DNA from 3 places in the Streptomyces sp. NPDC086519 genome. Region 3 is predicted to be linked to each of the others. Evidence: riboswitches for the same ligand, from Rfam matches in the RefSeq annotation. Region 3 holds a riboswitch; each other region holds the start of a gene.
What was found. A riboswitch is a leader RNA that binds a small molecule or an ion and turns the genes downstream of it on or off. The one in region 3 is predicted to bind cobalamin.
Positions count from the first base shown of each region.

Region 1 (9,763 bases), on a different contig from region 3:
CGCGCGAGTTGATCAGCCGAGCTCTCGAACTGCCCCGCCCGCAACAGCGCTGGCACTACGCCACCACCAACTATCTGGTGCTGGGCCTGCTCGTCCAGAAGGTCACCGGGCACCGCCCGGAGGACGAGATCGGCCGCCGGGTGATCCGGCCCCTCGGGCTGCGCGACACCTACTGGCCCGGCGACGGGACACGGATCCAAGGGCCGCACTCCCACAGCTACTTCACGTCCGACGACGGTCGGCGCGCCGACGGCACCGACTGGAACATGTCCTTCGGCGGGGTCGGCGGTGCCCTCGTCTCCACGCAGGGCGATCTCACCCGGTTCGCCACCGCGCTGCTCGGCGGCCGGCTGCTGAGCGGGGCCGGGCTGGCGGAGATGAAGCGGACGGTGGCCGCCGATCCGGACCGGCTGTGGCCCGGCGCCCGGTACGGACTGGGGCTGATCTCGTCGTCGCTGTCGTGCGGCGGGGTGTGGTGGGGACACGCCGGGACCGTGCCCGGGGGGCATCGCGCGCTGGTCGCCGTCGGCCCCGGCGGGCACAGCGTGGCCGTCGCCCTGAACCAGGTCCCGGACAGCCTCCAGGCCGAACTGGACTTCCAGAACCTCGTCGACACCTCCCTCTGCGCCACCGAAAGGAGCTCCGCATGACCGACTTCGCGGCCACGGCCGCCCTGGCCCTGGCCGGCGTCCTGGCCCTCGGCACCACACCGGCCGCCACCCATGCCCCGGACCCGCTGGCCCGTTACCACCACCAGCACCTCACCTGGAAGAGCTGCGTGCTCGGCCCCGACGACGACACCGGCAAGGCGCTGCGGAAGGCGGGCGCCCGCTGCGCCGATGTCACCGTGCCGCTGGACTACGGCCGTCCGGACGGCCGAACCGTCACCGTCGCCGTCTCCCGCATCAAGGCCACCGACACCGCCCACCGGGTCGGTGCGCTGCTGCTCAACAGCGGTGGCCCGGGCGGGCAGACGATCGGTGACCCGCCGTGGGTGCGGGCGGCGATGAAGGGCGTGGGCAAGCGGTACGACGTGGTCGGCGTGGACCCGCGTTTCGTCGGCCGCAGCACTCCCATGGACTGCCACTGGCCCACCGGCTCGGCGATCCGCGGCCCGGGGCACGACCGGGCCGGGTTCGACCGCTCGACCGCCTTCGCCGGGGAACTCGCCCGCGACTGCCGGAAGTACGAGGGCGACGTCCTGCCGTACGTCACCACCCGCGACACCGCGCGGGACATGGACGTGGTCCGCGCGGCGCTCGGTGAGCGGCGGATCTCCTACCTCGGCTACTCGTACGGCAGTTACCTGGGCGAGGTGTACGCCACGATGTTCCCGGAGCGCACGGACCGGGTCGTGCTGGACGGGGTGGCCGACCCCGACCGGTACGGCCCCCGGCTGCTGCGCGGCTCGGAGCCCGCGGGCCGGCACGCGCTGCGCGACTGGGCCGCCTGGGCCGCCGCCCGCGACACGACGTACGGCCTGGGCCACAGCCGGGAGGCGGTGCTCGCGGTCGTGGACCGGGTCCAGGCCGCCGCCGAGCGCGCGCCGCTGCGGGTGGGCGGCTACCGGGTGGACGAGAGCGTCGCGCCGATGGTCGTCTTCGACGGCCTCTCCCAGGACAACGACGCGGCCTACGGCGACTTCGCGGCGGCCGTCCGCGACCTGCGGGACGCGGCCGACGGCAGGCCGGTCGACCCGAGTCCGTGGCTCGCCGACACGCTCGGCTTCATGCTGACCGGTGCCGAGTCGGCGTACGGCAGTGTGCAGATGGCCGTCCTCTGCGGGGACGTCGGCGCGCCCCGCGACCCGGAGACCTACTGGCGTGACGTGCAACGGGCCCGCGCGCGGGACCCGTTGTTCGGGCCGGTGACCAACAACATCGGGCCGTGCGCCTTCTGGGACCCGCCGCGCGAGCGCCCGACCACGATCAGGGACGACCTGCCGGCCCTCCTCGTGAACGCGACCGGCGACCCGCGCACCGTCTACGAGGGCGCGCAGGCGGTGCACCGCGACTGGCCCAGCTCCCGGCTGGTGACCCTGCGCGGTGCGGACCAGCACGCGGTGTTCGGTGTCTACGGCAGTGACTGCGCCGACGCGGCGGTCAACGCGTATCTCGCCACCGGGCGGCTGCCGGCGGCGGACGTCACCTGCGCCGCGCGTCCTGTGCCGGCGCCCTGACCCGCTCCCACCGCACCCGTGGCCCGGGCAGGCCGCACCGGACCTGCCCGGGCCACGCCCGTGCCCGTGCCCGCGCCCGCCGCACCTTCGCGAGCCGGCCACCGCCTCCGGCGCGGAGCTCGCGAAGGTGTCCGGGCGTCAGCCGCCGAGGGCGGTCATCACCACCGCCTTGGCCTCCTCCTGCACCCGGGCCAGGTGGTCGGGGCCCTGGAAGGACTCGGCGTAGATCTTGTAGACGTCCTCGGTGCCGGACGGGCGGGCCGCGAACCAGGCGTTCTCCGTGGTCACCTTGATGCCCCCGATCGCGGCGCCGTTGCCGGGCGCCTCCGTGAGCACCGCGGTGACCGCCTCGCCGGCCAGGGTCTCGGCGGTGACCTGGGCCGGGGAGAGCTTGGCGAGGAGAGCCTTCTCCTCCCGGGTGGCGGGGGCGTCGATGCGGGCGTAGGCGGGTTCGCCGAAGCGGGCGGTGAGGTCGGCGTAGTGCTCGGACGGGGTCCGGTCCGTCACGGCCGTGATCTCGGAGGCGAGCAGGGCGAGCAGGATGCCGTCCTTGTCGGTGGTCCACACCGAGCCGTCCCGGCGCAGGAAGGAGGCGCCGGCCGACTCCTCGCCGCCGAACCCGATGGCACCGCTGACCAGTCCGTCCACGAACCACTTGAACCCGACCGGGACCTCGACCAGTTGGCGGCCGAGGTCGGCGGCGACCCGGTCGATCATCGAGGAGGACACCAGGGTCTTGCCGATACCGGCGTCCGCCGCCCACTGCCCGCGGTGGCGGTAGAGGTAGGAGATGGCGACGGCCAGGTAGTGGTTGGGGTTCATCAGGCCGGCGTCGCGGGTGACGATGCCGTGCCGGTCGGCGTCGGCGTCGTTGCCGGTGGCGACGCGGAAGTCGGCCCGCTTCTCGATGAGCGAGGCCATCGCGTACGGCGAGGAGCAGTCCATGCGGATCTTGCCGTCCCAGTCCAGCGTCATGAAACGCCAGGTGGGGTCGGTGTACGGGTTGACCACGGTGAGGTCGAGGCCGTGCCGTTCGGCGATCCGGCCCCAGTAGGCGACCGAGGCCCCGCCGAGCGGGTCGGCGCCGATGCGGAGTCCGGACGCCCGGACCGCGTCGAGGTCGAGGACGCTGGGCAGGTCGTCGACGTAGACGCCCATGAAGTCGTACCGGCCGGTGGTCGGCGCGGCGAGCGCGCGCTCGTACGGGATGCGCCGTACGTCCTTCATCCCGCCCGCGATGATCTGGTTGGCGCGGTCCTGGATCCAGGACGTGGCGTCGGAGGCGGCGGGGCCGCCGCTGGGCGGGTTGTACTTGAAGCCGCCGTCGGCCGGCGGGTTGTGCGAGGGGGTGACCACGACGCCGTCCGCGAGGCCGGCCGTACGGCCCCGGTTGTGGGTGAGGATGGCGTGCGAGACGGCGGGGGTGGGGGTGTAGCCGTCGGCGCTGTCGATCAGGACGGTCACGCCGCCCGCGGCGAAGACCTCCAGTGCGGTGGCCTTGGCGGGCTCGGACAGGGCGTGGGTGTCGGCGCCCAGGAAGAGGGGCCCGTCGATGCCCTGGCCGCTCCGGTACTCGCAGATGGCCTGGCTGGTGGCCGCGATGTGGTCCTCGTTGAACGCGGTCGTCAGCGACGATCCGCGGTGTCCCGAGGTGCCGAACGCCACCCGCTGGCCCGGGTCGGACGGGTCGGGGTGCAGCGCGTAGTAGGCCGTGACCAGCCGGGCCACGTCGACGAGGTCCTCCGGAGCCGCCGGCCGGCCCGCTCGCTCATGCGGCATGAGTCCACTTCCTCCGCAGTCGTTGATCGATCGCTCGCCGCCCATCTTCCCTTGTCAGCGGCCGCGGACGCGAGTGGGGCACCGGCCGCGCGCCGAGGACACGGCGGGTTCACGGCGGGTTCACCGCAGTCGCAGCGCGCCCGGGGCCCGCTGTTCGAAGATGTCGAGCAGCCAGTCGAAGACGGTGGCGCCGAGGCCCGCGCGGGCCTCGGCCAACTCCGCGGCGACGGCGGCGCGGTTGGAGGGGTGGCTGCGGGCGAGCCGGATCTCCAGCTGGCGGGCGGTCTCCGCATGCCCCAGATTCGCACGGGATGCGCCGTGGTCGCGCCACTCGAAGACGAAGTCGCGGTCGTCGGGCGTGCCGAAGCCGCCGCTGAGACAGTCGGCGAACGCGTCGAGGTTACGGCCGAAGTAGCCGCCGGGCCCGTTGACCGCCTCGCCGATCACCCGCCAGAAGTCCTCCAGGGTCGTGATCGCGGTGCCGTCCAGTACATAGGTCTCCGTCACGGCCCGCAGGATACGACGGCGCACCGGCCGCCCGGGCGTCGGCCGCGCGGACATCGACCCGGCGGGCCGCAACCCGCCCTGTCGACATGGCGTGTTACCGCGCAGGAGGCCGGACCGCCCGGCGGTGCGTGCGGCCGGCGCGCGGGGGTGGGTGAGCGAACGCGCGAGGACCCCCCGGGCGTTCCGGAGGGCCCTCGCGTGTCGTTCGGTGGGCAGGGTGCCGGTCAGTGCGGAGCGGGCACCGTGCGCGCCGCGGCCCGCGCCCTGGCCGGCCCGGGGTTGAGGACGCGCTCGGCCAGTTCGCCGAACAGCAGGCCGAATCCGCCCCACAGCGACACCTGGATGGCGAGCGCCGAGAGCCGGAACCGCCACAGCAGGGTGGCCGGGAAGTCCTTCGGCACCTCGTTGACGACCGGCAGGAACTGGTATGCCACCCCGATGACGACGGCGAACGCGACCACCGCGAGCACGGTCGCCCACCAGGTGCCCAGCCGTGGCTGGAGCCGCTTGCCGAGGATGGTGACGGCCACCGCGAGGAGCACGCTGAGCAGCATCATCAGGAAGTACAGCGCGGTCCGCTTGCCGATGGTGTCCGGGTCGCCCACCGACGGCGGGTTGGCCGGGTACTTCAGGAACGGCACCACGTAGACGGCGACGAGCGCGCAGCCGGACAGCAGCAGCGCGGTCGCCCGTGGCGAGAAGCGGCCGACGCGGCCGAGGGCGAAGCAGTAGGCCAGGGCGGCGATCCCGCCGAAGGCGACCCCGTAGACCAGGACGCCGGTGGCCAGGCCGGCGGTGGACTGCAGGGAGCGGGAGACGACCTCCGTCTCGTGCTCGTGCGCGTGGGCGGCCTCGAAGCCGATCGCCTTGCCGACGTCGGGCTCACCGAGCAGGTAGGCGACGACGAGGGCGAGCAGACCGGCGGCCAGACCGGCCAGCATGCCCCGCACCAGGAGGATTCGGACCGTTGCGGAGTTCATGGGCGCTACGGCGTCCCTCCCGTCAGTGGCAGGGGAAGCCGAGCAGGTGGCGGGCGTCGTGCACCCACTCGTGAACGTCCGTGCCGCTGAACACGGAGGTGGCGCCCTGTTCGGCGCCGACGAAGTAGAGCAGGACCAGCATCAGGATGCCGAAGAAGACCGCCCACGGGGCTATCGCGGACAGCGGCAGCTTGGCGGGAACGGCGGGCGTGGTGGCTGTCGGCGGAGCGACGGTCTGCGCCATGGCAGGACCTCCTCTGGGAGTTCGCGTCCCATCTCGGTGGTGCACAGGACGACGGCCACGGGTCTGACTCACAAGCAGCCCTGGGGCTCTTGCATACAGTGGCGCGACCGTTCCGGATTCCCACCGGCTTCCGTCTCGCCGTCGTCATATCGGACCGACCGTACCGCGTGTCAGGGGCACGGCCAAGACCGCGTCACCAGGCGTGATCTTCGTCTCGCGCCTGGTGGGCGGCGGCCAAAGCGGCTCAGACGGGCGGGGCGAGGCCCAGTTCGCGCTCGCCGAGCGGAGCGAAGAAGCGCTCGACATCGGCGTCGGTGACCTCGGCGAGGGTGGCCGGGGACCAGTGCGGGGTGCGGTCCTTGTCGACGACCTGGGCGCGGATGCCCTCCACCAGGTCATGGGTGGCGAGGGTCGCGCAGGAGACGCGGTACTCCTGGTCCAGGACCCGCTCCAGCGAGCCGAGCCGGCGGGCCCGGCGCAGCGCCTCCAGCGTGACCTTCAGAGCGGTGGGCGACCTGGACAGCAGGGTGTCCGCGGTCTCCTTCGCCGCCGGGTCGCCGTGCGCGAGCAGCCGCTGGACGATCTCCTCGACCGTGCCGGCCGGGTAGCAGGCGTCGATCCACGCCCGGTGCCCGGCCAACTCGCCGTCCGGCGGCTGCCGTACCTGCCGGGCGAGCGCCTCGGGCACGGGCAGGACGGCGAGGTCGGCGACGAACGCGGGGATCGAGCCGGACGGCATGTAGTGGTCGGCGAGGCCGCACAGCAGGGCGTCGGCGGCGCCGATCCCGGCGCCGGTCAGCGCGAGATGCGTGCCGAGTTCACCGGGTGCGCGACCGAGCAGGTAGGTCCCGCCGACGTCGGGCACGAAGCCGATCCCGGTCTCCGGCATGGCGATCAGCGACCGCTCGGTGGCGATCCGGACGCCGCCGTGCGCCGAGACGCCGACCCCGCCGCCCATGACGATGCCGTCCATGACCGCGACGTACGGCTTCGGGTAGCGGGCGATGCGGGCGTTGAGCCGGTACTCGTCCCGCCAGAACGCGGCCGCGGCCGACCCGTCGCCGTCCCGGGCGTCGTCGTGGACGGCCCGGATGTCACCACCGGCGCACAGGCCGCGCTCCCCTGCTCCGGTGATGACGACGGTCTGGACGGCCGGGTCGTGCTCCCAGGCGGTGAGCGCCTCGTCGACGCGGCGCACCATCGCGTGCGACAGCGCGTTGATGGCCTTCGGCCGGTTGAGCGTGATGTGCGCGGCCCGTCCGCTGACGTGGAGCAGGACGGGTTCCTCGGCGCCGGTCATCCGGACACCTCCGCCGGGCCGCGGGCCACGATGAGGCGCATGATCTCCTCGGTTCCTTCCGGGATCGGGTGGACCGGTTGGTCACGGACGATCTTCTCGCGACCGTCCGGTCCTCGGCACGCCGCCCCCCTCACAGGCCCCGTCCCACGCGCGCCCTCACCGGCCGCGCGGAACAGGAGCCGTCGCCGCCGCATCGCGGAACCGACGCAGCGGGTCCCCTGGAGGTGCGGTGAACCGGCAGGGAACTCTTGGTCATGGGTTTCCCTGGACGGCCGTTCGAGTACAAAGGGCCGCCTAACATGAGGCGATCACGAACGGTACGAACCCCCGGGAGTTCGGGATGGTGTTGACCGGCCTCAGCTGGAGGTCGTTGCGCCCCTGGGCGGTCGTCGGTGTCGCCGTCGTATGCCTGGTGGCCGGGTTTCTGGCGCTCCCGCGCGGCTCACGCCGCGCGCACGCCGACCCGGCCGCGCTGCCGCACACCGCCGTGGAGGTGTCCGCCAGCCGCTGCGGCCGGGGGTGGAGCAGGCCGGTGCCCGGGGTCCAGGTCTTCGACCTGCACAACCCCACCGACGGGTCCGCCGAGGTCCTCCTGGAGGACCCGGGGAGCCGGGCCGTGTACGGCGAGGTGGAGGGCATCGGGCCCGGTACGACCCGGGAGCTGACCGTCCGGCTCGGCAAGGGCGCGTACGCGTTCAGGTGCGTGCCCGACGACGCCGACGCCGTCACCGGGCCGACCGTCCGCATCGCCAGGGGCCGTGGTGGCCCGGCCGCGGCCCCGGTCAGCGAGCACGACCTGATCCCGCCGGCGCTCGCCTACCAGAAGTGGGTGGGCAGCGGCCTGTCCGGCGTCGTACGGCTGACCACGACCCTGCGGGACGCGGTCGACCGCGGCGATCTCGCCGCCGCCCGCACCGCCTGGCTGCCGGCGCACCTGGAGTACGAGCGGCTGGGCGCCGCGTACGACGCCTTCGGTGACGCCGACGGCGCGATCAACGGCACCGACGCCGGGCTGCCCGGCGGGGTGCGCGACAAGGACTTCACCGGCTTCCACCGGGTCGAGTACGGGCTGTGGCACGGCGAGTCGGCCGCCGGCCTGCGCGGCCCGGCGGCCGGCCTGGTGAAGGCGGTCACCGCGCTGCGCGACGACTGGGCGCAGACCCGGATGGACCCGGCCCAGCTGGGGCTGCGGGCGCACGAGATCCTGGAGAACACCGTGCAGTTCGAGCTGACCGGCCGTACCGACTACGGCAGCGGCAGCAACCTCGCCACCGCCCGCGCCAACCTGGACGGCACGGTGGAGGTCATGTCCCGGCTGCACCCGCTGCTGGCCACCCGGTACGCCCCTCTGGCCGGTCTGGAGAGCGAGTTGAGGCGGGCGGGCACGACCCTCGACCGCTTCGGCCACGGCGGCACCTGGACACCGCTCGGCAAGCTCGGCCACCGGCAGCGCGAGGACGTCGACGCGGTCCTCGGTGACCTGGTGGAGCGGCTGGCGTCGGTGGCGACCCTGTGCGATCCGCGGAGGACGGTATGAGCGCCGACGGGACGACGGGCAGCGGCGCGGTGGGCCGCCGCGGGTTCCTGCGCGGCGCGGCCCTCGCGGGCGCGGGACTGGCGGCCGGCGGCGCGGCGGCCCCCGGCACGGACACCGCGACCGGCACCGGCACGCCCGCGATAGCCCCCTTCCACGGCGCCCGCCAGCAGTCCGCGATCGCCGCGCCCCGCCGGACGACCGTGTTCACGTCCTTCGACGTCACCGCCGGCGACCGCGCCGAGCTGACCGAGCTGCTGCACACGCTCACCGACCGCGCCCGCTTCCTCACCTCCGGCGGCACCCCGGACCCGGTCGGCGTCACCGGGCCGCCCGCCGACTCGGGCGTCCTCGGCGGGCAACTGCCGCCGCGCGCCCTGGCGGTGACCGTCGGCGTCGGCGGCTCCCTCTTCGACGACCGGTACGGGCTCGGGAAACTGAGACCGCGTCGGCTGACGGCGATGCCGGCGTTCCCGGACGACGACCTGCGGCCCGAGTGGTGCCACGGCGACCTCAGTGTGCAGTTGCACGCGGACGACACCGACACCGTCTGCACGCGCTGCGCGACATCGCCCGGCACACCCGGGGCGGTATGCAGGTCCGCTGGCGGATGGACGGCTTCACCAGCCCGCCCCGCCCGTCCGGCACCCCGCGCAACCTGTTCGGGTTCAAGGACGGCACCGCCAACCCGAAGACCGCCAGCGCCCGGGAGATGGACCGGCTGGTGTGGGTCGGCAAGGACTCCGGAGAACCGCAGTGGGCGGTCGGCGGCAGCTACCAGGCGGTACGGCTGATCCGGATGCTGGTGGAGTTCTGGGACCGGGTCTCGCTCACCGAGCAGGAGCGCATGTTCGGCCGGTCCCGCGAGTCCGGGGCGCCCCTGGACGGCAACGCCGAGCACGACACGCCCGACTACGCCGACGACCCCAAGGGTGACGTCATCCCGCTGGACGCGCACATCCGGCTGGCCAACCCGCGCACCACGGCCACCGCCGACCAGCGGCTCCTGCGCCGTGCCTACAACTACGACCGGGGCATGGACAGCAACGGCAACCTCGACATGGGCCTGCTGTTCTGCTGCTACCAGCAGGACCTGGCCCGGCAGTTCGAGACCGTGCAGAAGCGGCTGGCCGGGGAGCCGCTGGTCGACTACGTCTCGCCGTTCGGCGGCGGCTACTTCTTCGTCCTGCCCGGCGTGCGGGACCGGGACGACTGGTACGGACGCGCTCTGCTGACCTGA
Region 1 is NZ_JBFBJL010000122.1:2,310-12,072, forward strand. Features, by position in the region: gene AB0P24_RS46730 (serine hydrolase domain-containing protein) at 1-650, shown strand, start outside; gene AB0P24_RS46735 (alpha/beta hydrolase) at 647-2,179, shown strand; gene pgm (phosphoglucomutase (alpha-D-glucose-1,6-bisphosphate-dependent)) at 2,318-3,958, opposite strand; gene AB0P24_RS46745 (barstar family protein) at 4,079-4,465, opposite strand; gene AB0P24_RS46750 (CbtA family protein) at 4,690-5,445, opposite strand; gene AB0P24_RS46755 (CbtB-domain containing protein) at 5,468-5,689, opposite strand; cobalamin riboswitch at 5,726-5,866, opposite strand; gene AB0P24_RS46760 (enoyl-CoA hydratase/isomerase family protein) at 5,934-6,989, opposite strand; gene AB0P24_RS46765 (EfeM/EfeO family lipoprotein) at 7,330-8,526, shown strand; partial or broken gene efeB (iron uptake transporter deferrochelatase/peroxidase subunit) at 8,523-9,763, shown strand.
Region 1: it holds a riboswitch for cobalamin, as region 3 does, so the genes downstream of both, AB0P24_RS46755 (CbtB-domain containing protein) here and AB0P24_RS19110 (cobalamin biosynthesis protein) in region 3, are expected to answer to the same signal.

Region 2 (9,763 bases), on a different contig from region 3:
GGCGGACCAGGCCGCTCTCGCGGAGCCGGGAGAGCGGGTCGGCCTGGGCCTCAAGGCTCTGTAGCACCGGCTGGAGCGCCTCGTGCAGCGCCTCGGGCTCGTCGGCGGTGAAGAAACCGGCCGGCAGACCGAAGAACCGCCGCAGCCGGTCGGTGTGTTCGAGGCTCGGCAGCCCGCTCTTGCGCCACTCGCTGAGCCACTGCCTGCTGGTGCCGGCGATCGCCGCGAGCTCGCCCAGCGAGTACCGCTTGCCGTCGGGGCGGCGCCGGTTCTCGCGGATGAAGTCCAGCCGCTGCCGCACCCGTTCGGCGAGCCCCGCCTCGGGCGCGGCCTTGCCGGCCAGGAGTTCGGCGACGACCCCGGCCGGGATCCCGGTGCGGTACGACAGGTCGGTCACGTCCAGCACCTCGGACAGCCGTCCGGGACATCCGGTCAGCTCTCCGAGCCGTTCCAGTACGCCGGTCAGCGGGGCATGGGCGTCACTCACCAAGGTCCCCCTGGACACACGTGGTTGGTCGGTCGGCCGAGCAGACGCGAGGCTATCGAATCACCGGTGCCGCCCACCAGACATGACAAGGACCACTGCGCAAGGGGGCAGCAATCGTTGACATGTGACGGACCGGCAGGAAAGGATCACGTCACCAGGCCACGGTCGAACCGACCCGCCTCCGGTGCCACCTGTGGGGGAGCGGCATCCGGGGCGACCAGCCGGCCGCCTCCTCCCCAGAAGGTGAGGCGAACCGATGCCGCAGCCCATCCTGCTCCTCGGTGCCGGCCGTCGGCGCGCGTACGACGAGTTCGTGCTGAGGCGTGTCGCCGCGGCCCGCCCGGTGCTGCTGGTGGACGCCGCGCCGCCCGCCTGGGCACAGCCGTGGCCGGCCGGTCACCTCGCGGCGGACCCCGGCAAGGGCGGCGCCACGGCGTCGGCGGTGGCGCGGTTCGCGGCCCGGCACCGGGTCCGCGGCGTGCTGACCCACTCGGGCGAGTACGCGGTGGCGGCCGCCACGATCGCCGGGCAGTTGGGGCTGCCCGGCCTCTCCCCCGCCGCGGCCGCCGCCTGTGGCGACCCGCCCGCGCTGCGCGCGCTGCTGGCCGGCCACACGGTTCCCACCGACGACCCGGGCGGCCCCGGCGCGCCCCGCGTCTCGGCCGAGACGGTCGTCCTCGACGGCGAGATCCGCATCGCCGCCATCACCCGTACGACCCTGGGCCCGGCGCCCGCCCGGCAGCCGCTCCGGCACACCGTGCACGCCCACGACGGCCTGCTGCACAACCGTTTCCTGCGCCTGGCCGTCGACCGCACCGTGCACGCCCTCGGCGTCGACCGGGGTGTCCTGCACATCGGCCTCGCCCTCACCGACCGCGGGCCCCGGGTCACCGACGTAGCCCCGCATCTGCCGGGCGACCTGATCCCGCTCCTCGTCTGGCGGGCCACCGGCGTCGATCTCGCCCAGGCCGCGGCCGCCCTGGCCACCGGCGAGGTGCCCGACACGACGCCCACCCGGCAGCGGGCGGCGGCCGTCCAGTTCGCCTACCCGGCCGCCACCGGCCGCCTCGACCGCCTGGACCTCTCCCCCGACGCCGCCCACGAGCCCGGTGCCGACCGCATGCTCCTCACCCAGCACACCGGCAACCACGTCACCGCGGGCCCGCACGCCACCGTCGCCGACCGGCTGGCCCTGTGGGTGGCGGTCGGCGAGACCCCCGCCGACTGCGACGACGCGCTGCGCCGCATGGCCCGCCACCTGTCGGCGGGCATCGCGCCGCTCGCGAACGCGGCGTAGTACCGCGCCGACGCCCTACGGTGGCGCCATGACTCATCACCCGAAAGCGCCGATCGCACCCGTCAACGCCTTCGAACCCCCTTACTACGTGGCTGTTTTCACCGCGGTGCGGACCGAGGACCAGAGCGGCTACGGCGAGACCAACGCGCGCATGGAAGAGCTGGTGAAGGACATCCCCGGGTATCTGGGGATGGACCACGCGCAGACGCCCGGCGGGCTGGGCATCACCGTCGGGTACTTCCGTGACGCCGACGCCCTCGCCCGGTGGCGGACCGACGCCGAGCACCGCGCGGCGCAGAAGCGCGGGCGGGCCGAGTGGTACGAGAGCTACACCCTGCATGTGGCGAAAGTGGAGCGGAGCCACGGCTTCACGCGCGGGTAGTGGCGCGACGCGACGCTAGAAGGCGATCGTCCTAATCAACTTGCCCGCCGCTTCGAGCACTTCGACTTCCTCTCGGCTCATCGTCGGATTGGCCGCCCGTCGTCGCAGGGCCTGCGCAAGTCCCTCCTCGGTCAGTTCGCCCGGATCGGCGAGCAGGGCCCTCAGCAGGTCGTGGGCCAACGGGTACGCTCCCAGGGCCACTTGGGCGAGGATCACCGCGGACATGCCCCAGTCGAGCCCGGGCGGCCCGTCCTCGGCGTTGGTCCAGTCGATGACCCGGGGACCGTCGGGGGCCAGCATCACGTTGTCCGGATGCAGGTCGAGGTGGAGGACCCGGGCGCCGGGGTCGGCCGGGTCCCGGCCCGGCACGGCGTGCAGCCGCCGCAGCAGCGAGGCGAGCAGCGCACCGCCCTCCCCGGCGCCCATCTCCCCCGTCAGCAGCGCCGCCAGCATGGTCGGCCCGGACAGCCGCTCCATGACCAGTTCGGTACGGGACGCGGAGGGCCGCACCCGGGGCGCCGGGTACCCGTGCTCGCGCACGTACGTCATCACCGCGCCCTCGGCGGCCGCGTCGCCCCGGCCGTCCCGGTCCCGGCGCAGCACCCAGGCCTCGTCGAGCTCGTACACGTCGGCCGAACGCCCCGATCCGAGCAGTCTCCCTGTCATGGCATGACCATAACGAAACGGTCCAGGCTCCCCGGCTCCGCGCAGGCCCCCTCTCAGCTTCCCGTAAGCGGCCGGTAAGGTAGCCGGGTCGTCATCACCCGTACGGGGGGAAGCCGGTGCAATTCCGGCGCTGACCCGCAACCGTGAGCCACAGGACCCCGTGGCGAGCCGGACCACCCCGCTCGGGACGTTGATCGGCTCAGGTGCGCCGGCACCCGCCGCCGCACGGCACCGTCGAGGTTTACGGAGCCGAGCCGCCGGGGTGTCCCGTGCTGCCCGGCTCCCCGCAGGGAGAGGCACCCGCCGACCATGACCGTCCTCCGCCGCACCGCCGGGGTGCTGGCCGCCACCGCCGTCATCGGTACCGCCACGCCCGCGACGACCGCGCTGGCCGCGGGCACCCCCTCCCCGTCCGCGTCGGCGGTCCTCCCGTCAGGTCTGTACGGCAGCTCGGACCCCAAGTACGACGGCGTCTGGCGCCAGTCCCTCGCCCTGCTGGCCCAGCGCGCGGCCGGGGTGAGCCCGGCCGCGAAGGCGGTGGACTGGCTGGCCGGGCAGCAGTGCGCCGACGGCGCGTTCGCGGCGTTCCGTGCCGACCCGACGGCGGCCTGCGACACCAAGGTGACGGTCGACACGAACAGCACGGCCGCCGCCGTACAGGCGCTGAAGGCGGCGGGCGGGCACGACGCCGCCGCGGGCAGGGCCGTGACCTGGCTGAAGTCGGTGCAGAACAAGGACGGCGGCTGGGGCTACACCCCGGGCTCGCCCAGCGACACCAACTCCACCGGCGTGGTGGTCGGCGCGCTCGCGGCGGCCGGCGCGAGCGCGGACAGGTCGCCGTACGACCTGCTCGCCAAGTGGTCCGTTCCGTGCGGCCAGGACGGCGGCGGCGCCCTCGCCTACCAGCCGGACAAGCAGGGGAAGCTGACCGCCAACGCGGACGCGACCGCGGCCGGGGTGCTCGCCGCCCTCGGCGAGGGGTTCGTGACGACGGCCGGGAAGGCCCCGGCCGAGGGCCCTGCGTGCGCCGACTCCGACAAGGCCCTCAGCCGGCAGGAGGTGGCCCGCAACGGCGCCGCGTACCTGGCGGCCGCCATGTCCGGGACCGGCCACCTCGTCTCCGCACTCGCGGGAGCCAAGCCCCAGCCGGACTACGGCAACACCGCCGACGCGGTCGTCGCCATGGCCGCGCAGGGCTGGACGGAGCAGGCGAGGAAGCCGTACGCCTGGCTGGAGGCGCACGCCGCGCGGTGGGCGGAGCAGAGCGGGCCCGCGGCCTACGCCGAACTGATCCTCGCCGCGCACGCGATGGGCGCGGACCCGCGCGACTTCGGCGGGACGAACCTGGTGACGGCGCTGAACGCGACGGGACCGGCCCCGCGGGCGGCTGCCGCGGAGCACGCCGGGGAGAAGAAGGAGAAGAAGTCCGGCACCGGCGTGTGGTGGATCGTCGGCACCGGGCTCGTCGCCGGCATCGGCATCGGCTTCCTGTTCAGCGGGCGCCGGAAGCAGCGGCAGCTGTGACCGCGGCCCGCCGTGCCGCGCTGCTGGTCCTGGCCGCGCTGACGCTGTGCGCGACGGCCGCCGGGCCGGCGGCGGCCACCGGCTACCGCTACTGGTCCTTCTGGGAGCGGGACGGCTCACGCTGGACGTACGCCACACAGGGACCCTCGACCACGCGGCCCGCCGACGGCTCGGTCGAGGGCTTCCGCTTCGCGGTGAGCAAGGACTCGTCGGACGCGTCGCGGCCGCGCGGCACGGCGGACTTCGGGACGATCTGCGCCGGCACGTCCGCGGTCGGGGGCCGGAAGCGGGTCGGGCTGGTCGTCGACTTCGGTACGACGACGGACGCGCCCTCGGGAGAGAAGCCGCCCGCCCCGCGGACGGCCTGCGCGGTGGTGTCCGAGGACGCGACGACGGCGGACGCGCTGGCGACGGTGGCGAAGCCGCTGCGGTACGACACGAACGCGTTGTTGTGTGCGATCGCGGGGTATCCGGGGCAGGGCTGCGGGGAGAAGGTGACGGCGGCGACCGGGGGTACGTCGGGCAGCGGGCCGTCGCTGGGGCTGCTGGCGGGCGCGGGGGTCGTGGCGCTCCTGGCCGCGGGGGCCTTCTGGCAGGCACGGCGGCGCGGGAATGAGTGACACCGCGGGCCGGTGGGGGCCTGTCGCGCAGTTCCCCGCGCCCCTGACAGGGCGCGTTCTGGCTGTGGGCAGTCGTGCCACTGGGGGTCGGTGGGGGCTTGTCGCGCAGTTCCCCGCGCCCCTGACGGGGCACGTCCTGGCTGCGGGCAGTCGTGCCACTGGGGGCCGGCGGGGGCTTGTCGCGCAGTTCCCCGCGCCCCTGAGGGGGCGCGTTCTGGCTGCGGGCAGTCGTGTCGCTGGGGCGGCACGGGTGGGCGCGGCGGCACCTCGCCGGCGCGGGCGGGTGAAACCCGCCGTCCCCCGGCAGCAGCGCCGTTCCCCCGTGCATCCCGGTGCCTGGTGGCTCTGGTCGCTCTCCCTCGGTGTCGCCGCGTCCCGGACCACCAACCCGCTCCTCCTCGCCCTCCTCATCACGGTCACCGCCTACGTCGTGGCCGCCTGCCGGCCCCGCTCCGCGCCCTGGTCCCGCTCCTACGCCGCCTTCGCCAAGCTCGCCCTCGCCGTTCTCCTCCTCCGCCTCGCCTTCACCGTCGTCCTCGGCTCCCCCGTCCCGGGCGCGCACACCCTCGTCACCCTCCCCGAAGTGCCCCTCCCGCACTGGGCCCAGGGCATCCGCCTCGGCGGCAGGGTCACCGCCGAGGCGCTCGTCTTCGCCCTCTACGACGGCCTCCGCATCGCCACCCTCCTCATCTGCGTCGGCGCCGCGAACGCGCTCGCCAGCCCGGCCCGGCTGCTCAAGTCCCTCCCCGGCGCCCTGTACGAGCTGGGCGTGGCCGCCGTCGTCGCCCTCACCTTCGCTCCGCATCTCGTCGCCGACGTGCAGCGGCTGCGGGCCGCCCGTCGGCTGCGCGGCCGCCCCGACTCCGGCATCCGCGGCCTGCTCCAGGTGGGACTCCCGGTCCTGGAGGGCGCGTTGGAGCGCTCGGTCGCCCTCGCCGCCGCCATGGACGCGCGCGGATACGGCCGCAGCGCCGACGTCCCGGACCGGGTCCGCCGTACGACGGCCGCGCTCACCCTCGGCGGTCTGCTCGGCGTCTGCGCGGGGACGTACGGGCTGCTCGCCGCCGAGGGCGGCGGCTACGGCCTGCCCGTGCTGCTGGCCGGGGTGGCCGCCGCGCTGGCGGGGCTGCGGCTCGGCGGCCGGCGTTCGCCGCGCACCCGGTACCGGCCGGACCCGTGGGACGCGCGGGCCTGGCTGGTGTCCGGGGCGGGCGCCGCGGTGGCCGCCCTGCTCACCCTGGCGTCGGTCCGCGATCCGGGCGCCCTGAGTCCCGGGGTCGTACCGCTTCTCGCCCCCGCCCTTCCACTGTGGCCCGCGGCCGCCGTGCTGCTCGGTCTGCTGCCCGCCCTGGTCCTTCCGGGGGTCCCTGCCAAGGAGGAGCCGTCGTGATCCGCTTCGAAGACGTCTCCGTCACCTACGACGGCGCGGCCCGGCCCGCCGTCCAGGGCGTCGACTTCGAGGTGCCGGAGGGTGAACTGGTCCTCCTGGTCGGGCCTTCCGGCACCGGCAAGTCGACGGTTCTGAACGCCGTGAGCGGGCTCGTGCCGCACTTCACCGGCGGCACCCTGCGCGGCCGGGTGACGGTCGCCGGCCGGGACACCCGTACCCACCGGCCGCGCGAACTCGCCGACGTCGTCGGCACGGTGGGCCAGGATCCGCTCGCCCACTTCGTGACCGACACGGTGGAGGACGAACTCGCCTACGGGATGGAGTCGCTGGGGATCGCCCCGGCCGTGATGCGGCGGCGGGTGGAGGAGACCCTGGATCTGCTGGGGCTCGCCGAGCTGCGGGACCGGGCGATCGCCACGCTCTCGGGCGGGCAGCGGCAACGGGTGGCGATCGGGTCGGTGCTCACCCCGCATCCGGCGGTCCTGGTGCTCGACGAGCCGACCTCCGCCCTGGACCCCGCCGCCGCCGAGGAGGTGCTGGCGGTACTGCAACGGCTGGTGCACGACCTGGGGACGACGGTGCTGCTGGCCGAGCACCGGCTGGAGCGGGTGGTGCAGTACGCCGACCGGGTGGTGCTGCTTCCGGGGGACGGGGCCGCCCCGGTGTGCGGGACGCCCGCCGAGGTGATGGCCGTGTCGCCGGTGTGTCCGCCGGTGGTGGAGCTGGGGCGGCTGGCCGGCTGGTCGCCGCTGCCTATGACCGTGCGGGACGCCCGGCGACGGGCGGCGGCGTCCGGGCTGCGGGACCGTCTCACCGGGCGGGCCCCGGGGCGGCGGTCCGTGGCAGGCCCCGCGGCCGCCCTCGCCGAGGTCGGTTCCCTGGCCGTCCGCCGGGACCGGGTCGACGCGCTGCGGGGTGTCGATCTCGCCGTCGCCCCCGGCGAGACCGTCGCCCTCATGGGGCGCAACGGTGCCGGCAAGTCCACGCTGCTGAGCGCCCTGGTGGGGCTGGTCGCACCGGACTCCGGCGCGGTGCGGGTCGGCGGCGCGGTCCCGCACCGCACCCGCCCGCGTGACCTGGTACGTCTCGTCGGGCTGGTCCCGCAGGAACCCCGTGACCTGCTCTACGCCGACACGGTCGGTGCCGAGTGCGCGGCCGCCGACCGGGACGCGGGGGCGGCGCCCGGGACCTGCCGGCGGCTCGTGTCCGGCCTGCTTCCCGGCGTCGCGGACGACACGCATCCCCGTGATCTCTCGGAAGGGCAGCGGCTGGCTCTCGCGCTCGCCGTCGTCCTCGCCGCCCGGCCGCCGCTGCTCCTCCTCGACGAGCCGACCCGGGGCCTGGACTACGCGGCGAAGGCCCGGCTGGTGGGCGTGTTGCGCGGGCTCGCCGCCGACGGGCACGCGATCGTGCTGGCCACCCACGACGTGGAGCTGGCCGCGGAGCTCGCGCACCGGGTGGTGCTGCTCGCGGAGGGTGAGGTCATCGCGGACGGGCCGACCGACGACATCGTGGTCTCCTCGCCGTCCTTCGCCCCCCAGGTGACGAAGATCCTGGCGCCCGAGCGGTGGCTCACCGTGGCGCAGGTCCGGGAGGCGCTCGCATGACCGGCCCGGTGCGGCTCGGCCCCCGCTCCCTCGCCGCCCTTCTGCTCGTCAGCGCCGTCGGGGTGGCCGCCGTCGGCTGGCCCTTCATCGCGCCGCCCTCCTCCCGGATCGCCTCGCACGCCCAGGACGCGCCCTGGCTCTTCGCCGGGCTGCTGGTGCTGCTGGTCGCCGTGCTGGCGGCGACGATCGCCGAGTCGGGGCTCGGTCCGAAGGCGGTCGCCATGCTGGGCGTGCTGGCCGCGACCGGGGCGGCGCTGCGGCCGGTCGGCGCCGGCACCGCCGGGATCGAGCCGATGTTCTTCCTGATGGTGCTGAGCGGTCGGGTGCTCGGGCCAGGCTTCGGGTTCACCCTGGGCTCGCTCACCATGTTCGCGTCGGCGCTGCTCACCGGCGGGGTGGGACCGTGGCTGCCGTTCCAGATGCTGGCGATGGGCTGGTTCACGATGGGGGCCGGTCTGCTGCCGGGGCCCGAGCGGCTGCGGGGGCGGGGCGAGCTCGCGCTGCTCGCGGTCTACGGCTTCGTGGCCGCGTTCGCCTACGGCACGGTCGTCGACCTGGCCGGCTGGCCGCTGCTGAGCGGCACCGCGTCGAACATCGCCTTCGACCCGGACGCCGGGGCGGCCGCCAACCTGGCCCGTTTCCTCGCCTACAGCCTGGCCACCGCCATGGGCTGGAACCTGGGGCGGGCCCTGTGCACGGTCGTCCTCACCCTGGTTCTCGGGCCGGCGCTGCTGCGGGCGCTGCGCCGGGCCACCCGGCGGGCCGCCTTCGAGACCGCGGTCACCTTCGACGGTCCCGGCGCGTGAGACGTCGTACGCGGGTGGTGACGGGGCCGGTGAAGCACCCCACATGACGCACGGCACCTACGATCCGGAACAGTAGTCACCCTTTCCTGTCATATCCGTTTCGTCACCCTTGCCGACCTGCGGTTTGAGAGCCACGCCACACGGCGGACCATTCCCGCTTATGCGACCACCACTAGTAAAAGGGGTGATTGCGGATGGTTTTCCGGCCTGCTTCTCTGGACGACGTCGCCAGGCACCGCAGGCCCCCAGCGGGCCGCGGGGCCGACGCACACGGACCGCCCCGCGGGTGGTTCCGGAGCGCACGGCGACTCCCTGTCCCCGACGAACGAGGTTCTCCGTTGTCCGTGTCCTTCATCCGCCGCATCGCTTCCCCGAAGAAGGCCCTCACCACCGCCGCCGTGGCCGCTGCCGCCGCCGGCCTGGCCCTGACCGCGGCGCCCGCCCAGGCCGCCGTCACGTCGGCCTCCTCCGCCCAGGCGATCGCGCACAAGATGATTCCGGACGCCGCGCAGTACAACGCGTTCAGCAAGATCGTCTCGCACGAGAGCGGCTGGAACCCCTCCGCCACCAACTCCTCCTCCGGCGCCTACGGCCTGGTCCAGGCCCTGCCCGGCTCGAAGATGGCGTCCGCCGGCTCCGACTGGAAGTCCAACCCCGCCACCCAGATCAAGTGGGGTCTGGACTACATGAACTCCCGCTACGGCAGCCCGGCCGCCGCCTGGAGCTTCTGGCAGGCCAACGGCTGGTACTGAGCCGGCCCGTCGCACGCGCCCGCAGTCGCTCGCGGCCGAGCCGCGCACCCGCCGCCGGTCCCCGGCGCCGCGCGCCCCTGAACCACGGCACCCTCGCCTCCCTCCTCCGGGGCGAGGGTGCCGTCGTATGTCCGCCCGTGGTGCACTGGGCCCGGAGCCAGCAGACCCGCCGGAGGAACGATGACGACGGCCACCCCGCCCCGCGACCCCGAGACCCGCGGTGTGCGGCTGG
Region 2 is NZ_JBFBJL010000099.1:14,195-23,957, reverse strand. Features, by position in the region: gene AB0P24_RS44735 (XRE family transcriptional regulator) at 1-487, opposite strand, end outside; gene AB0P24_RS44730 (hypothetical protein) at 744-1,784, shown strand; gene AB0P24_RS44725 (antibiotic biosynthesis monooxygenase) at 1,813-2,166, shown strand; gene AB0P24_RS44720 (phosphotransferase) at 2,182-2,832, opposite strand; cobalamin riboswitch at 2,901-3,033, shown strand; gene AB0P24_RS44715 (prenyltransferase/squalene oxidase repeat-containing protein) at 3,142-4,356, shown strand; gene AB0P24_RS44710 (SCO2322 family protein) at 4,353-4,976, shown strand; gene AB0P24_RS44705 (CbiQ family ECF transporter T component) at 5,260-6,366, shown strand; gene AB0P24_RS44700 (ATP-binding cassette domain-containing protein) at 6,363-7,973, shown strand; gene AB0P24_RS44695 (ECF transporter S component) at 7,970-8,779, shown strand; gene AB0P24_RS44690 (transglycosylase SLT domain-containing protein) at 9,118-9,531, shown strand; gene AB0P24_RS44685 (YoaK family protein) at 9,712-9,763, shown strand, end outside.
Region 2: it holds a riboswitch for cobalamin, as region 3 does, so the genes downstream of both, AB0P24_RS44715 (prenyltransferase/squalene oxidase repeat-containing protein) here and AB0P24_RS19110 (cobalamin biosynthesis protein) in region 3, are expected to answer to the same signal.

Region 3 (9,763 bases):
CCGACACAAGAGGAGTGATCGGGATGGCGGGCACGAGTGGCGGGCGGCCGAGCATCTATCCGTCGCTGTTGTACACGGACGCACAGGCGGCGATCAAGCAGCTGACGGAGGCCTTCGGCTTCACCGAACTGTCGGTGTACGAGGGCGAGGACGGCATGGTGCTCCACGCCGAGCTGGTGCAGGGCAACGGCGCGATCATGCTGGGCTCCAAGGGCCGCGGCGGCCGGCTCGACGCGGCGCTGGAGGGCGCGGGCCCGACCGGGGTGTACATCGTCGTGGACGACGTCGACGCACACCACCAGCGTGCCGCGGACCACGGCGCCGAGATCCTGATGCCCCCGACGGACCAGGACTACGGCTCGCGGGACTACATGGCCCGGGACGTCGAGGGCAACATCTGGAGCTTCGGCACCTACGCCCCGGAGATAGCCGCCTGATCCGCCCCTGCCGCTAACCGCCGGTGTGCACCTGGAAGGCGGCCCGGCGGACGGCTTTGGCCAGTGCCGGGTCGGGGTGGGCGGCGGCGAGCGCGACCAGGACCTGCACGGTGCGCGGGTGGCCGACCGCGCGCACCTCGTCGAGCAGGGCGGGGACGGTGGGTTGCAGCGCCGACTCCAGGTGGCGGACGAGCAGCGGTGCCTCACCGTGGTCGGCGACCGCGGCGGCCGTGTCCACCCAGAGCCAGGTCGCCTCTTCCCGGGTGAGCACCTCGTGCGCGTCCTCGGGGTCGATCCCGTCGTGCTCGGCCAGCCAGAGCAGGGCGTACGGCCGCAGGGTCGGCTCGTCGACGACCGCGCGGACGTCCGGTTCGGCGGGGGCGCCGACGACCCGCAGCGCCTCGAAGGCGAGGCCGCGCAGCAGGGCGTCCTCGCCGCGGGCGGCGTCGACGAGTTCGGTGACGGCGCCGCCGACGGGACGGGCGGCGAGCCACGCGCGGTACTCGGCGCGGGCCGCGTTGGGGCGCAGTTGGGCGCAGCCGCGCAGCATCTCCTCGGCGGCGACCTCGATGTTCCCGGCGGGGCTCTGCGCGGCGACGCAGATCTGCTCCAGCTTGACCCAGACCGCCCAGCTGCCCAGCGGGGTGAGGGTGGCCTGGCCGTCGCCGTAGGTCAGCGCGCCGACCGAGGCGAGTGCGTGCAGGGACCAGTCGAGGAGGGGGGCGAGCTCGGCCTCGTCGGCCGGGGCCGGGTCCTCGGCCGCCGCGCGGTCGGCCTGGGCGGCGTCGGCGGAGCGCAGGGCGGCGAGGGGCTTGGCGGTCCCGGTGCCGTGCTCCGTGTCGTAGGGGACCTCGCAGCGCTCGGTGCGCAGTTCGGTGACCCGCTGTCCCAGCAGGTCCAGGAGTTGCTCGACCGGGACGGGACCGGCGGACAGCTGGAGGAAGGAGAGCACCTGGGGCATGGCCGAGACGACCTCGGCGACGGCGGCCGGCTCGAACTCCGCGGGCTCGGGGTGAGCGAGCGACCACGCGTCGAAGAGGGCGACCCAGCCGCGCAGCACGGCGCTGTCGTCGCGGTCCCAGGCGCGCAGGCGCCAGCCGGGGCGTGCGCTGTCGCCGTGCACCTCGACCAGGCCGGCGAGGCGGGCGGTGTCCCAGTCGGCGAGGACCTGAGCGACGGTCAGGCCCAGGTCCTCGGAGGCGCGTTCGGCGGACGCGTCGGAGAGGGTGGCCTTGCCGTCAGCAGTCGCACCGTCGCTGCCGGGCCCGAGGGCGGCGTCCGCCCAGTGGGCGACGCGGGCCGCGCCGGCCAGGCGGGAGCGTGCCATTCTGGCCAGCTCCGCGGGTGCCGGGGTGCCCTCCGGCGGGCGGGGTGCGGGGCGGCGCGCGGGCCGCTGGTTCATTGCTCGGGGGGCTGCGGCCAGGGGTCGCGTTCGGACAAGTCGGAGCCTTGAGTCGCGCGGGATACGGGACGTCACGGGTGCAGTCTTCCGGTTGACGGTCCGAAAACCCAAACGGAATGTCACGGCGGGCGACAGGGCTGGCCAACGCACGGGGTGCAAGGGGAGGCGGGGAGACATGTTCAGGCCAGTGGTACGGCCTTAAACGGAACCTCCGGAACCGGCCGGAATCAGGGGCTCCGGCTTGGGGCGAGGAGACGCCGGGACGCGGAAGGGAAGGGCCGGCGGGTGCGGGAAGAATCACATCGGAGGCGAATCGGAGGGTGCTGTCGGAGGCAAGGGGGCGTGCGCAGGGGCCCAGGCGTCAGGGCAGCGCACGCCGAGGAGCGCACGCGAGCGCACATGGCGGGGAGGCGCACTCACCGGGGAGCCTCACATCAGGGGCGTGAGGAACCGGCGCAGCCGTTCCTCGTACTCCTCCGGGTCGGCGTTCCACATCGCGCCGTGCGGGGCGTCCGGGACGGTGTGCAGGGCCACCCGGTCGGGGCGTCGCGCGGCGAGTCTGCGGGAGTACACCCAGGGGGCCACGGTGTCGTCCGGGCCGTGCACGATCAGGGCGGGCACGCTGAGGTGTTCCGGGTCGACGGGCTCGGCGGCGTGGTCGGCGTGCAGGCGGGCGCGGCCCTGGGCGGCGCGCACCGCGAGCGGCAGCAGGGGCTCGGGGGTGTGCCGGGCCTGGGCGAGGGCGCGCAGGGTGGCTTCCCAGCTGAGCACCGGGGAGTCCAGGACCAGCCCGGAGATCCGCTCGCGCAGCGCCGAGTGGGCGGCGGCGCGCAGCGCCATGGTGGCGCCGGTGGACCAGCCGTACAGGACGACGCGGCGGGCGCCGTAGCGGAGGGCGTAGCGGATCGCCGCGTCCAGGTCGCGCCACTCGCTCTCGCCCAGGTGGTTCAGGCCGTCCGGAGGGCGTGGGGCGCCGAGGTCGCCGCGGTAGGCGAGGGCGAGCACCGGCAGGCGCCGGGCGTGCAGGAAGGCCATGACGTTCATGGGGTGCTCGCGGGTGGTGCCGAGGCCGTGCACGGCGATCACCCAGGTGTCCCGGTGGCCGGGCAGGAACCAGGCGGGCAGCGGGCCGAGTTCGCCGGGCACGTCCACGTCGGCGTACTCCAGGCCCAGGGCCGTGCCCGGGTTGCCGACGTGGACGTTGGCGGTGAGCCAGACGTTGTCGCCGGCCTCGAAGGTGCCGTGGGTCACCCGCTCCAGCCGTCGCACCACGGTGTCGGCGGTGTGCGCGGCGGAGTCCAGGACGGCGCCGACGACCGCGTGCGAGCCGTCGCCGGCCAGGCCGTAGACGCCGGGCCGCAGCGAGGCGAGGTCGCGGGTGAGGGTGATGCGGCCGGCCGCGGTGCCGTGCACGGTGAGCCGGGGTTCGGTGGGCAGAGGCCGGCCGGGCGGTGCCTTCAGCGCGGCGTCACTGGCGTACCGGCCGGCGGCCACGCCGGCCGCACCGGCGGCGAGTACGGCACCGACGGCGGCGGCCGTGACTTTGACTGGGTGCACCTGTCCAGTGTCGGGGCGTACGCCGACGGTGGCCAGCGGAGCGGAGGACGGGCTCGCGGGAGCGCGGCTCGCCGGACGGGCTCAGCGCCGTCGCTGCCCGTACCCCCGCAGCCGCTCCGCGACCTCCGTGATCTGGTGCGGGGCCAGCAGGCTCGGGGACAGGCCGGGCACCGAGGACGCCGTCAGCCACAGGTGGCACATCCACTCCAGCTGGGCGGTGCGGTCATAGGCCTGGGTCAGGGTGGTGCCGTAGGTGATCGTGCCGTGGTTCTGCAGGAGGCAGCCGGAGCGGTCGGTCAGGGCGCGGAGCATGTTCTCGGCCAACTCGTCGGTGCCGTACATCGCGTACGGGGCAACCCGGACGGCGCCGCCGAGGGCGGCGGACATGTAGTGGATCGCCGGGAGTTCGGGGACGAGCGTGGAGACGGCCGTCGCGTGGAGAGCGTGGGTGTGGACTACGGCCCCGGCGTCGGTGCTGCTGTAGACCGCGAGGTGCATCGGCAGTTCGCTGGTCGGGACCAGGGTGCCGAGCACCTGACGGCCGAGGAGGTCGACGCCGGTCACGTCGTCCGGGGTGAGCCGGTCGTACGGCACGCCCGACGGCGTGACCAGCACGGTGTCGCCGACGCGGACCGAGACGTTGCCGGAGGTGCCGACGACGAGTCCGTCGGACACGGTGCGGCGGGCCGTGGCGACGAGTTCACGCCAGGCGTCCGCCTCCTCCGCGCGCACATCCCGCTGTCGCGGCTCCGACACACCTGGTGCGCCGGCCTGCCCGTCCCGTCCGTCACGCTCGCCCCGTCGCTGCTCAGCCATGGCCCGATCCTGTCAGGCGGCAGCCCAACCGGCCCGCGCGGCAGTGCACTTTCGGCCGGACGTCCCGAATCCGGTAGGCCGTGAATCATCCCAAACGGGTCCGTGTCACGGCTCGGCTGAAGATCGCCGAGGACGGGACGGCCGGCCGGCCGAGCACCAGGGCGAAGGGCGCGCGGTTCGTATACATCAAGGCGCGCGTACCACCTCGCCCCGCCGGACAAGCCGTCGGGCACCCGGCAGGCCGCGTACCTCGTGCGGCCCGGCGGACGCGGGAACGCTGCCGGGTGACCAGAATCTCTTCAACAGGACCGCGGACAGGCCCCGCCCCGCCCTCAACCCTCCGAACAGCCCTCCGAAGCGGATTCCATACACCCTCGCGACTGCCTCAGTTCACCTTCCGTTCATCCAGGTTGCTTACGGTCCAACAACCAATGACTTCGAAAGATTGCCTGGGTAAATGGAAAGCTTCTCGCTGATCCTCGCGATTGTGGTGGTCACCGCACTCGCGTTCGATTTCACGAACGGTTTCCACGACACCGCCAACGCGATGGCCACGACCATCTCGACCGGCGCACTCAAGCCCAAGATCGCGGTGACCATGTCCGCCGCGCTCAACCTCGTGGGCGCTTTCCTCTCCGTCGAGGTCGCCAACACGATCTCCAAGGGTCTCGTCGACGAGAACGGCATTCGTCCCGAGGTCATCTTCGCCGCGCTGGTCGGCGCCATCCTCTGGAACCTCGTGACCTGGCTGGTGGGTCTGCCGTCCAGTTCCTCGCACGCCCTCATGGGCGGCCTGATCGGCGCCACCGTCGCCTCCGCCGGCTTCGGCGCGGTCCACGGCGACGTGCTCGTCACCAAGGTCCTGCTCCCGGCGGTCGCCGCCCCCGTGGTCGCGGGCCTCGCGGCGATGCTCTCCACCCGGCTCTCCTACGCGATCGGCAAGAACGCCGACGACAACGCCACCCGCAAGGGCTTCCGTGCCGGCCAGATCGCCTCCGCCGGACTGGTCTCGCTCGCGCACGGCACCAACGACGCGCAGAAGACGATGGGCATCATCACCCTCGCGCTGATCGCGGGCGGTTCCATAGCCCCCGGCTCCAACCCTCCCACCTGGGTCATCCTCTCCGCCGGCCTCGCCATCGCGCTCGGCACCTACATCGGCGGCTGGCGGATCATCCGCACCATGGGCAAGGGCCTGACCGACCTCCAGCCGCAGCAGGGCTTCGCCGCCCAGACCAGCGCGGCCACCGCCATCCTGGCCTCCTCGCACCTCGGCTTCTCCCTCTCCACCACGCACGTCGTCTCCGGTTCCGTGATGGGCGCGGGCCTCGGCCGCAAGGGCGGCGCGGTCCGCTGGTCCACCGCGACCCGGATGGCCGTCGCCTGGCTGCTCACCCTCCCGGCCGCCGCGCTGGTCGGCGCGCTCGCCGAGTCCGTGACGGGCCTCGGCGGCTGGGGCACCGCGCTCGTCGCCGTCTTCCTGGTGGCCGCCAGCGCCGCGATCTGGAAGCTGTCCCGCCGCGAGGTCGTGCACAGCGGCAACGTCAACGACACCGATGCCGACGAGCCGGCCGGCGTGGTGACCACGGCGATCGCCGCCGTGACGCCGCCGCCCGCCGGCCCGGTCACCGACGACCTCACCGCCACCATCCCCGCCCCGGCCACCCTCCCCACCCCGGCCCCCGCCGCTCCCGCGACCGACCCGGCCGCCACCGTCTGACCCCGAGGAAGAAGCGACATGAACATCGACTGGGCAGCCATCGGCTCCGTCTTCGGCGTCAGCCTCGTGGTCACGGTGGGCCTGGTGGCCCTGTTCACCCTCGGCATCAAGGGACTGTCCGCCCGCGAACGCGCCACCGCCCAGGGCAACTCCGCGGCCCTGGCCGCGACGGCCGCCTACCTCTGCTTCGCCGGCTGCGCGGCCGCCGTGGCGTACGGCATCCACCTGATCGTGGCGAAGGCCTGACCCCACAGGGTCTCGCGCGCGCCGGGAAGGCTCCTCTCCAACGCTCGGAGAGGAGCCTTCGGCATGCCCCACCGGCCTCGCTGAACACCCGGTGTGGGTCTTCCCACACACTCCCCTCCCAGGTCAACGCCAGGTTGACGGGTCTTCCAGGGGCGTGGTGGACTTCCGGAGCCATGTACGGCGGCAAGGGAGGAAGCCGGTGTGAATCCGGCGCGGTCCCGCCACTGTCACCGGGGAGCAGTCCCCGGGAGCCAGGAACTCTCACCGCCGGTCTCGTCGAACCAGGGCGTGGACACCCTGAGTGAGGACATATAGCCATGCGCGGCCGCCGTTCGAGGTTCAGTACCCGCCCCCTCCCCCACCCCGCGGCCGGCTGAGCCGATGGGTGCCGATCGCGTCTTCGCGTACGGCGCCGCCGCCGGCCTTCTCGGTGATCTGCTGCTCGGCGATCCGCGCCGGGGGCATCCGGTCGCCGTGTTCGGCCGGGCGGCCGGGGCCGTGGAGCGGGTGCTGTGGCGGGACCACCGCGGGTGGGGCGCGCTGCACACCGCCGTGTGCGCCGGCGGCGCCGTGGCGCTGGGCGCCGTGGCCCAGCGGATCGTACGACCGTCCACCGTCGCGTCCGTGGCCCTCACCGGCGCGGCCACCTGGGCCGTGGTCGGCGGCACTTCGCTCGCTCGTGAGGCCCGCGCCGTCGGGCGGGCCCTGGAGGCGGGAGACGTCGAGGCGGCCCGTGCGCGGCTGCCGCATCTGTGCGGACGGGATCCGCAGGCCCTGGACGCCGACGGGATCGCACGGGCGGTCGTGGAGTCCGTCGCCGAGAACACGAGCGACGCGGTCGTCGGGGCGCTGGTGTGGGGGGCCGTGGGGGGCGTGCCGGGGCTGCTCGGGTTCCGGGCCGTGAACACCCTGGACGCCATGGTGGGGCACAAGTCGCCCCGCTACCGCCGGTACGGATGGGCTTCCGCGCGGCTGGACGACGTGGCCGGGTGGCCGGGGGCGCGGCTCACCGCCGTGCTGGCCGCGGTGTCCGGAAGCGACCCCGAGGGAGCGGTACGGGCCTGGCGGGCCGACGCGGCGAAGCATCCGAGTCCCAACGCGGGGCCCGTGGAGGCGTCGTTCGCGGGGGCGTTGGGCGTGCGGCTCGGGGGGACGTTGTCGTACGGGGGGCGAGTCGAGCATCGGCCGGTGCTGAACGAGGAGGGGCGGGCTGTGGAAGTCGCTGACATCGATCGGGCGGTGCGCCTGTCGCGGCGGGTGGGGTGGCTGGCGTTGGGGGTGAGTGCGGCGGCGGCCCTGCTGCGCGGATCGCGCCCGGGAAGGGCGTCATGAACAACGGCGGTCTTCTCGTGGCCGGTACCACCTCCGATGCCGGGAAGAGTGTGGTCACCGCCGGTATCTGCCGGTGGCTGGTACGGCAGGGTGTGAAAGTCGCGCCGTTCAAGGCGCAGAACATGTCCCTCAATTCGTTCGTGACGCGTGAAGGGGCCGAGATCGGGCGGGCGCAGGCCATGCAGGCGCAGGCCTGCCGGGTGGAGCCGACCGCGCTCATGAACCCGGTGCTGCTCAAGCCCGGCGGCGAGCAGAGCAGTCAGGTCGTGCTGCTCGGCAAACCGGTCGGCGAGCTGAGTGCGCGTGGCTATCACGGCGGGCGGCAGCAGAGGCTGCTCGGGACCGTGCTCGACTGTCTCGCCGAGTTGCGGGGCACGTATGACGCGGTGATCTGTGAGGGAGCGGGCAGTCCGGCGGAGATCAACCTGCGCCGGACCGACATCGTGAACATGGGGATCGCCCGGAATGCCGGGCTGCCCGTGCTCGTGGTCGGGGACATCGACCGCGGGGGCGTGTTCGCGTCGTTCTTCGGCACCGTCGCCCTGCTCTCACCGGAGGACCAGGAACTCGTCGCCGGGTTCCTCGTCAACAAGTTCCGGGGGGATGTCTCCCTGCTGGAGCCGGGTCTCGGCATGCTGCACGGGCTCACCGGGCGGCACACCTACGGCGTCCTGCCCTTCCGGCACGGGCTCGGGATCGACGAGGAGGACGGGATGGGGGTCCCTCCGCGCGAGCCAAGCCGGGCACGGGGAAGTGGCTCCGTGCGCGGGACCGCCCCGGAGTCGGACACGGCCCCGCCCGTCGGGGAGGACGTGCTGCGGGTCGCCGTCTGTGCGATCCCGCTGATGTCCAACTTCACGGACGTGGACGCGCTGGCCGCCGAACCGGGCGTCGTGGTGCGGTTCGTGGACAGGCCGGAGGAGCTGGCCGACGCCGATCTCGTGGTGGTTCCGGGGACCCGGGGGACGGTCCGGGCCCTGGAGTGGCTGCACGAGCGGGGGCTCGCGCAGGCGCTGCGGCGCCGGGCCGCCGAGCAGCGGCCCGTGCTCGGTGTCTGCGGTGGCTTCCAGATCCTCGGTGAGTACATCGAGGACGACGTCGAGAGCCGCCGGGGTCGGGTCGACGGGCTCGGGGTGCTGCCGGTGCGCGTCCGGTTCGCCCGGGAGAAGACGCTGACCCGGCCCGTCGGGGAGGCCCTCGGCGAGCGGGTCGAGGGGTACAAGATCCATCACGGGGTGGCCGAGGTGACCGGGGGCGAGGCCTTCCTCGACGGGTGCCGGGTCGGGCAGACCTGGGGCACGCACTGGCACGGCTCCCTGGAGTCGGACGGCTTCCGCCGGGCCTTCCTGCGCGAGGTGGCGGCCGCCGCGGGCCGCCGGTTCGTGCCGGCCCCCGACACCTCGTTCGCCGCGCTGCGCGAGGAACGGCTCGACCGGCTCGGCGACCTGATCGAACAGCACGCGGACACGGACGCGCTCTGGCGGCTCATCGAGTCGGGCGCGCCGCAAGGACTGCCTTTCATCCCACCGGGAGCGCCCGCATGAGCACTGTGTTGTTGTTGTCGACCGCGGACACCGATCTGCTGGCGGCCCGGGCCGCCTCCGGTGCCGACTACCGGATCGGCAATCCGACGCGCCTCGACGCCGCGGCGGAGCTGCCCGCGCTGATCGACGGCGCGGACATCGCCGTCGTACGGCTGCTCGGCGGCAAGCGTGCCTGGGAGGACGGGCTCGCCGCGCTGAAGGCCGCCGGGATCCCGACCGTGCTGCTCGGCGGCGAGGCCGTGCCGGACGCGGAGTTGATGGCGGAGTCGTCGGTGCCGGCGGGGGTGGTCGCCGAGGCGCTCAGGTACCTCGTCGAGGGCGGCCCCGCCAACCTCACCGAGCTGGCCCGGTTCCTCTCCGACACCGTGCTGCTGACCGGCGAGGGGTTCGCCGGGCCGCGGAAGATGCCGGAGTACGGCGTCCACGGCTCGTACGAACGGGTCGACGGCCGCCCGACCGTGGGCGTGCTCTTCTACCGGGCCCATGAGCTCAGCGGCAACACCGCCTTCGTGGACACGCTGTGCCGGGCGATCGAGGCGCGCGGCGCCAACGCCCTTCCCGTGTACTGCGGTTCGCTGCGCGGCGCGGACGCGGGACTGTACGAGATCCTCGCCGGGGCCGACTCCCTGGTCGCCACCGTCCTCGCCGCCGGCGGCACGCATGCCGCGCAGGCCTCGGCGGGCGGCGACGAGGAGGCGTGGGACATCGG
Region 3 is NZ_JBFBJL010000018.1:104,839-114,601, reverse strand. Features, by position in the region: gene AB0P24_RS19140 (VOC family protein) at 24-437, shown strand; gene AB0P24_RS19135 (hypothetical protein) at 451-1,839, opposite strand; gene AB0P24_RS19130 (alpha/beta fold hydrolase) at 2,269-3,396, opposite strand; gene AB0P24_RS19125 (class II aldolase/adducin family protein) at 3,478-4,212, opposite strand; gene AB0P24_RS19120 (inorganic phosphate transporter) at 4,670-5,932, shown strand; gene AB0P24_RS19115 (hypothetical protein) at 5,951-6,178, shown strand; cobalamin riboswitch at 6,319-6,460, shown strand; gene AB0P24_RS19110 (cobalamin biosynthesis protein) at 6,560-7,510, shown strand; gene AB0P24_RS19105 (cobyric acid synthase) at 7,507-9,054, shown strand; gene cobN (cobaltochelatase subunit CobN) at 9,051-9,763, shown strand, end outside.